Regions from separate parts of the Streptomyces sp. NPDC002566 genome, predicted to be linked through region 1. Evidence: riboswitches for the same ligand, from Rfam matches in the RefSeq annotation. Region 1 holds a riboswitch; the other holds the start of a gene.
The links. A riboswitch is a leader RNA that binds a small molecule or an ion and turns the genes downstream of it on or off. The one in region 1 is predicted to bind glycine.
Positions count from the first base shown of each region.

Region 1 (4,137 bases):
CTCGTGCGCGACGAGCCCGCCGGGCCCGGTGTACAGCACGGGGTAGTGCGGTTCGAGGCGCTTGGCGATGTAGTTGGCGCTGAGCACCGCCACCTGGGTGGCCCGCTTCAGCCCCTCCCCGCCCATGAGCCGCACGTAGGCCCACGAGATCGGCAGGATCCCGGCGGAGCCCCAGGGCGCGGCCGAGATCGGGCCGACACCTGTCTCGGGCCCGGCGGCGGGCTGCAGCGGGTGGTTCGGCAGGTACGGAGCGAGGTGCGAGCGCACGGCCACTGGGCCGACGCCGGGACCGCCGCCGCCGTGCGGGATGCAGAACGTCTTGTGCAGGTTCAGGTGGGAGACGTCACCGCCGAAGTGCCCCGGCTTGGCGAGCCCCACCAGCGCGTTGAGGTTGGCGCCGTCCACGTACACCTGGCCGCCGGCGTCGTGCACCTGGGCGCAGATGTCGGCGACGTGCTCCTCGAAGACGCCGTGCGTCGACGGGTAGGTGATCATCAGCACGGCGAGCTCGTCCCGGTGCTTGTCGATCTTCGCCCTGAGGTCCTCGACGTCGATCTCGCCGTCCCCGGCGGTGGCGACGACGACGACCTTCATGCCGGCCATCACGGCACTGGCGGCGTTCGTCCCGTGCGCGGACGACGGGATCAGGCACACCGTGCGCTGCTCGTCGCCGTTGGCCCGGTGGTAGCCGCGCACCGCGAGCAGCCCGGCCAGCTCGCCCTGCGAGCCCGCGTTGGGCTGGAGGGACACGTTGTCGTAGCCGGTGACCTCGGCGAGCCGCTCCTCCAGTTCCCGGATGAGGGTGAGGTAGCCCTGCGCCTGCTCGGCGGGCGCGAAGGGGTGCAGCTGCCCGAACTCGGGCCAGGTGACCGGCTCCATCTCGGTGGTGGCGTTGAGCTTCATGGTGCACGAGCCCAGCGGGATCATGCCCCGGTCCAGCGCGTAGTCCCGGTCGGACAGCCGGCGCAGGTAGCGCAGCATCGCCGTCTCGGAGCGGTGCTGGTGGAAGACGGGGTGGGTGAGGACCTCGTCGGCGCGCAGCAGCCCCGTGGGCAGGGTGTCCTCGGTGACCGCGTCCAGCGCCGCGATGTCGCCCTCGGTCCCGAACGCGGCCCACACGGCGGTGATCTGGGCCCGCCCGGTGGTCTCGTCGCAGGCGATCGACACGTGGTCGGCGTCGACGAGGCGCAGGTTGACGCCGTTCTCCCGCGCGGCGGCGACGACGTCCTCGGCCCGGCCCGGCACACGCACGGTCAGCGTGTCGAAGTAGGAGCCGTGCACGACCTCGGCCCCGCCGGCCGTGAGCCCCGCGGCCAGGATCGTCGCGTACCGGTGCGTGCGCCGGGCGATCGCCCGCAGCCCCTCGGGGCCGTGGTACACGGCGTACATTCCGGCCATGACGGCGAGCAGCACCTGCGCCGTGCAGATGTTGCTGGTCGCCTTCTCACGCCGGATGTGCTGCTCGCGCGTCTGCAGCGCCAGCCGGTACGCCTTGTCGCCGTCGGCGTCGACGGAGACGCCCACGAGCCGCCCGGGCAGGCTGCGGGCGAACTTCTCCTGGACGGCCATGTAGCCGGCGTGCGGCCCGCCGAAGCCCATCGGCACACCGAACCGCTGCGTGGTGCCGACGGCGATGTCCGCGCCCAGTTCCCCGGGCGAGGTCAGCAGCGTCAGCGCGAGCAGGTCGGCGGCGACGACGACGAGCGCGCCCAGCTCGTGGGCCTGGTCGATGACGGGCTTGATGTCCCGTACGACGCCGGAGGCGCCCGGGTACTGGAGCAGCACGCCGTTGATCTCACGGCCGGCGATGTCGGCGGGGATGCCGTCGCCGAGGTCGGCGACGACCACCTCGACGCCGGTCGGCTCGGCGCGGGTCTCGATCACGGCGATCGTCTGCGGCAGCACGTCCGCGTCGATCAGGAAGAGGCCCTTCTTGTTCTTGCCCATGCGGCGGGCCAGCGCCATCGCCTCGGCGGCGGCCGTCCCCTCGTCGAGCAGCGAGGCGCCGGAGGTGGGCAGCCCGGTCAGGTCGGCGACCATGGTCTGGAAGTTCAGCAGGGCCTCCAGCCGGCCCTGGGAGATCTCCGGCTGGTAGGGCGTGTAGGCCGTGTACCAGGCCGGGTTCTCCATGACGTTGCGCAGGATGACGGGCGGCGTGAAGGTGCCGTAGTACCCGAGGCCGATCATGGGGGCGAGGACCTCGTTGCGGTCGGCGAGCGACCGCAGCTCGGCCAGCACCTCGGCCTCGGTGCGCGCGCCGGGCAGGTCCAGCGCGTCGGCGTTCTTGATCACATCCGGGACGGAGGCGGCGGTCAGCTCGTCCAGCGAGCCGTATCCGACGTGCGCGAGCATCTTGGCCCGCGCCTCCTGGTCAGGGCCGATGTGGCGCTGCTCGAAGGGGATTCCCTGTTCGAGGTCGGAGAGCGGAATGCGATGGGCGGTCATTGCGGAGGCCTCCTGGTCTGACGCGACCTTCGAGGGGCACCACTGGCGCGGGTACCCGGACGGCCTCCCCCTCTGTCATCTCAACCTGAGAGTTTCACCGGCCGCCCGTGGGCGTCCGGTTTTCACCGTCGGTGAGAGCGGGGACTCGCGCCACCGCTCTGCTTTCCAGAGTGACCTCGTCCGTGCGGTACGTGGGCCTGAGAGATTCCGGGGAGGATTTGCTCCTTCGGCGCCTCCGACGGCTTCTCGGAGGACTCTCCCGCACGGGGTCAGCAGCCGTTGCCAGACTACCAGCGGGGTCAACGCCCCTCCTTTCGAGTGGCCGCCCGTCCCGTTGTGCTCTTTTGTAGTGCTTACGGATGAGATGCGACCATGTGGAGGGCCCCGTGCAGACCGACATCGATCCGCGCAACCTGATCGGCCGCAAGGCGTTCGACCGCAACGGCGCCAAGATCGGCACGGTGGACGAGGTCTACCTCGACGACGCGACCGGCGTGCCGGAATGGGCCGCCATACGCACCGGTCTCTTCTCCCGTGACGCCTTCGTGCCCCTGGAGCCCAGCGAACTGGTGGAGGGCGCGCTGCGCGTCCCCTTCGAGCGGACCCTGATCAAGGAGGCCCCCGACTTCGGCGTGGGCCGCCACCTCTCCCCCGAGCAGGAGCTCCAGCTCTACCACCACTACGGCCTCGACGTGGCCGCCCCTCCCCCGCTGCCCGACCACGACTTCGGCAGACTCGCCGGCTCGGACGACACCTGAGCCGCGCCGCAGGTCACCGGGCCGGGACGATGTGGGGGCCGGGCCCGGGCGCAGTCGTGCGCGGGCCCGTCTCCGCCTGCGGCGGCGGTCCGGCGCCGGGCGTCCCCGGGGGCGCGCCGGGCACCAGGGGCAGCGGGTCCGCCGGTTCCAGGGCGGGGTCGTCGACCCGGAACGTCCGCACCCGGCCCACGTCCGACCAGGGCGTCTCGAAGCGCACGGTGACCCGGCCGAGGCCGCTGCCCTGCACCCAGCCGTGCCCCAGCTCGGCGTGGCGTACGTCGAGGCCCGGCCGCCACCGGTGTTCCACGGGCGTCTCCTCCCGCTCGGCGGGCTCACGCGCCGGCTCCTCCTCGGGCGCCGCCGACAGCCGCTCCCCCGCGGCCTGCGCGAACAGGTCCTCCTGGGTGTAGTCCGCCAGGCCGCTGACTCCCACGCCGAGCAGCCGCACCCCGCCCGTGGTGTCCACGGAGTCCAGCAGCCGCGCCGCCGCCTCCCGCACCACGGCGGGGTCGTCCGTGGGCCCGCGCAGGGTCTCCGACCGGGTGAGCGTGGAGAAGTCGTAGCGCCGCACCTTCAACACGATCGTCCGCCCCGACAGCCCGGCCTCGCGCAGCCTGCGCACGCACCGGTCGGCCAGCCGGCCGACCTCCAGACCCACCCGCAGCCGATCGTGGATGTCCACGTCGTAGGTGTCCTCCACGGACACCGACTTGGTCTCCCGCTCGGCCACCACCGGCCGCTCGTCCCGCGCCAGCGCCATGCCGTACAGCGCGTGCCCGTGCGCCTTGCCCAGCAGCCGTACGAGTTCGTCCTCGCCCGCCTCGGCGAGTTCGTCGACCGTGGTGATCCCCGCCCGTCTGAGGTGGTCGCCCGTCGCGGGCCCCACGCCCGGCAGCGTCCGCACCGGCATCGGACCGAGCAGCGCCCGCTCGGT
Region 1 covers NZ_JBIARD010000002.1:1,281,195-1,285,331, forward strand. Annotated here, with positions in the region: gene gcvP (aminomethyl-transferring glycine dehydrogenase) at 1-2,445, opposite strand, end outside; glycine riboswitch at 2,621-2,717, opposite strand; gene ACFYXA_RS12750 (PRC-barrel domain-containing protein) at 2,832-3,203, shown strand; partial or broken gene ACFYXA_RS12755 (DNA polymerase IV) at 3,125-4,137, opposite strand, start outside.

Region 2 (4,137 bases), on a different contig from region 1:
GCAGGAGCGCCTCGTAGGCGTCGTAGCGCCCGGGCGTCACCTGGCGCAGCATGTGCTCGACCTGTCCGGTCGCGATGCCGCTGGCGCTCACCTGTACCGCCCCTTCGATTGGTTGGCCACATTTCGTGGGGACCAGCTTAGGTGGCTTCGCCGACAACGGGTGCCCATCGGGTGTCGGTTGTTGGGGCGGGGCCCCGGGCGGCGGGGTGGGGCTCGCCGTTCGGCGGGTGCGGGTTGACCCCTGCGGGTGCGGGTTGGGGGGGCTGGGTGCGCAGTTCCCCGCGCCCCTGGGTGGGGACGGGCGCCCTGGGGGTCAGGGGGCCGGGGGCCCCTCACCCCTGCGGGTGCGGGTTGTGGGGGCTGGGTGCGCAGTTCCCCGCGCCCCTGGAGTTGGGCCGGGCGCCCTGGGGATGAGGGGGGCGGGGACCCTCACCCCTGCGGGTGCGGGTTGTGGGGGCTGGGCGCGCAGTTCCCCGCGCCCCTGGGTGGGGCCGGGCGCCCTGGGAGTGAGGGGCCCGGGGTCCCCGCGCCCCTGGAGTTGGGCCGGGTGCCCTGGGTGCGTCAGCGGGTGTAGAAGGGGCGGACGTTTTGTTTCAGCCATGTGGCTACCGGGTCGTCCGTGACGTCCAGGAGGACCAGGTTGACCGGCCAGTGGGTCGGGGTGGTGGTCAGGGCCCGGCCGAGGGCTTCCAGGGGAAGGGTCCTCAGGTCGCCCTCCCACTGGGAGAGTTCGACGCCGACGAACATCACCGGGTCGGCCGTCTCGATCGCCGCGAGGCAGCGGCGGGCCGTGACGACTACGCCGATCGCCTCGAACTCGGCCGACGCGGCGGACAGGAAGTCGATCGGGTCGTCCTGCCAGTCGGGTTCGAACAGGCGGACCCGGCCGCCTGCGGCGGGGCCGTCCAGCGGGGTGCGGCCGGCCCGGCACAGCTCGGCGACGGCGCCGGGCGGCAGCGGGACGCCGACCACGCCCTCGGGGTTGACCGCGATGCCCACCTGCGGCGGCAGCCCGCGCGCGAACTCCACAGCCGGGGCGATGGTGTACGACATGTGCGAGCCGGCGACCTGGCGGAACTGCTCCTCGGAGCTGAAGACGGGCACGTAGGCCTGGCCGTCGAGCTCCAGCGTCGGCAGGTCCAGAGGGCCGCTGTGCGGGCCGCCGCCGCTGGGCAGCGGGATCCACACGAAGCTGCGGCTGAGCACCTCCACGATCCGCGCGCCGGCCCCGGGCACGCCGAGGGAGGCGGACAGCGCCTCCTCCAGCTCGTTGCCGGGCCATCCGCCGTGCGAAGGGGGGTGCGCCTGTGCCGGGAAACCCGCGGAGAAGTCCGCCGGGAAGTCCGCCGGGGGGAATTCCATCTGCCTACCGCCGCCTGCCGAGAACCACTGGTGCCAGAAAAGGCTAACGGGTACCGCCACCCCACCCCGGCCCCGCGGGACATCTCAGCCGGTGAAGTCGATGCGGCGCAGCGTGTCCGCCGCGGCGCGGTCCAGGAGGACGGCCGAGCCGCAGCCTGCGGGCAGCCGGCCCTTCTCCACCGCGCGCAGCAAGCGGGACGCGGCCCGCCGGTGGCGCAGGAAGGCGTAGCGGGAGACCCCGCGCCCCCGCTCCCGCTGGCCTTCGAGCGCGGTGTCCACGGTGACGTCGAGCAGCAGCAGATGCAGCGTGCCCCCGCGGCGGCGGGCCTCGCGGGCCAGCCAGTTCCGCACCCAGGCCTGCGTACCGCAGTCGTGCACGACCACCCCCTTGCCCTCGCGCAGCGCGCGCCGCAGCCCCGCGTAGTGGGCGAGGCGGACGAGGGGACGGTAGAGGGCGTACGGCAGCGCGCGCGGCATCCGCGCGTCCCAGCGGTCCCGGGTGTCCTGCGAGTCGACGCGGTGGCCCTTGACCGTGCGCCGCATCAGGGTGGACTTCCCGCTGCCGGGCAGGCCGGTGACCACGACCAGGTCGCGGGGGCCGAACAGCAGGCCGTGCGGGCTGCGGCCGGCGCGGGCGCGCAGGTCGCGGACGACGGGAGCGGTCCGGGAGCCGCAGGCCGCTCCGGCGGGCGCCGCGGGCTGCGCCGGCACGGCGAGCGCCGAGGTGGTCGCGTAGGCCGAGGTGGTCACGTACGCCGTGGTCCTGTTCACCGTGGTCGTCCTCCCCTGGGGTCCGACAAGTCTTCTCCCCGTCGAGCGTAAAGAGAAGGTAATGCGCGGTGTCTTCCGATTTCGTGCACGTACCGCCACAAGCCGGTTACAGATGCGGCCTGCCCTGACCGGGGCGAGCCGTGCAATGATGGCCGCGCCAACTGCATACCGGCCGTTTGAATCCGCGCGGGAGAGTTCCCGGCGGCGCTCGTCCAGAGCGCCGGCCCGGGGCGCCGAAGGAGCAAGTCCCTCCCTTGAATCTCTCAGGCCCCGTACCGCGCGGGCGAGGCACATCTGAAAAGCGGGCCGGCCCCTCGTAGGGGGGCGGCTCCACCCAAGGTGCAAGCCATGGTCACCCCGTCGTACGGATGGCCTTCATGGCGAACCTCTCAGGTTCCGATGACAGATGGGGAGGAACGACCTCGCCAGTCTTGCCTTGGGAGACGAACGCCCGATGAGCAGCACCCCGCTCCGCCATACCGCCCTCGACGCCCTGCACCGCTCGCTGGGCGCGACCATGACCGACTTCGCCGGCTGGGACATGCCCCTGCGCTACGGCTCCGAGCGCGACGAGCACAACGCCGTGCGCACCCGGGCCGGTCTCTTCGACCTCTCGCACATGGGCGAGATCACGGTGACCGGTCCGGCCGCGGCCGCCCTGCTGAACTTCGCGCTGGTCGGCGACATCGCCTCCGTCGGCGTGGGCCGCGCCCGCTACACCATGATCTGCGTGGCGGACGGCGGCATCCTCGACGACCTCATCGTGTACCGGCTGGCCGAGACCGAGTACATGGTCGTCGCCAACGCCTCCAACGCCCAGGCGGTGCTGGACGCCCTGGTGGAGCGGTCCGCCGGCTTCGACGCCGAGGTCCGCGACGACCGGGACGCCTACGCGCTGCTCGCCGTCCAGGGCCCGGAGTCCCCCGGCATCCTCGCCTCCCTCACCGACGCCGACCTCGACGGTCTGAAGTACTACGCCGGACTGCCCGGGACGGTCGCCGGGGTGCCCGCGCTGATCGCGCGCACCGGCTACACCGGCGAGGACGGCTTCGAGCTGTTCGTGAAGCCGGAGCACGCGGTCGAGCTGTGGCAGGCGCTGACCAAGGCGGGCGAGGGCGTCGGCCTGATCCCGTGCGGGCTGTCCTGCCGGGACACCCTGCGCCTGGAGGCGGGCATGCCGCTGTACGGGCACGAGCTGTCGCTGTCGCTGACCCCCTTCGACGCCGGGCTCGGCCGGGTGGTGAAGTTCGGCAAGGAGGGCGACTTCGTCGGGCGCGAGGCGCTGCTGGCGGCCGCGGAGCGCGCCGAGGCGAGCGCGCCGCGCGTGCTGGTCGGCCTGGTCGCCGAGGGCCGCCGCGTCCCGCGCGCCGGGTACGCCGTGGTCGCGGGCGGCGAGGTGATCGGCGAGGTCACCTCCGGCGCCCCCTCCCCCACCCTGGGCAAGCCGATCGCGATGGCGTACGTCGACGCCGCGCACGCCGCGCCGGGCACCGAGGGCGTGGGCGTGGACATCCGGGGCAGCCACGAACCGTACGAGGTCGTGGCCCTGCCGTTCTACAAGCGCCGCAAGTAGTCACCGGGCGCCTCGCGCGAGGTCGCATCCACCGGCGTGACCCCGCGCACATTTCACCGCCCACCAGCGGTTTCCCCCGTCATCCAGCCATCAGCACTCCCCCGCGTACAGGAGAATTCAGGCCATGAGCAACCCGCAGCAGCTGCGTTACAGCAAGGAGCACGAGTGGCTGTCGGGCGCCGAGGACGGCGTCTCGACGGTCGGCATCACGGAGCACGCGGCCAACGCGCTCGGCGACGTGGTCTTCGTCCAGCTCCCCGAGGCCGGCGAGACGGTCACCGCGGGCGAGACCTGCGGCGAGCTGGAGTCGACCAAGTCGGTCAGCGAGCTGTACTCGCCGGTCGACGGTGAGATCGTCGCCGTCAACCAGGACGTCGTCGACGACCCGTCGCTGGTGAACTCCGCCCCCTTCGAGGGCGGGTGGCTCTTCA
Region 2 covers NZ_JBIARD010000009.1:30,366-34,502, reverse strand. Annotated here, with positions in the region: gene ACFYXA_RS30485 (enhanced serine sensitivity protein SseB C-terminal domain-containing protein) at 1-91, opposite strand, end outside; gene ACFYXA_RS30480 (enhanced serine sensitivity protein SseB) at 562-1,362, opposite strand; gene ACFYXA_RS30475 (AAA family ATPase) at 1,447-2,133, opposite strand; glycine riboswitch at 2,311-2,421, shown strand; gene gcvT (glycine cleavage system aminomethyltransferase GcvT) at 2,588-3,706, shown strand; gene gcvH (glycine cleavage system protein GcvH) at 3,831-4,137, shown strand, end outside.
Region 2: linked by a shared signal. The riboswitch ahead of gcvT (glycine cleavage system aminomethyltransferase GcvT) and the one ahead of gcvP (aminomethyl-transferring glycine dehydrogenase) in region 1 are both predicted to bind glycine.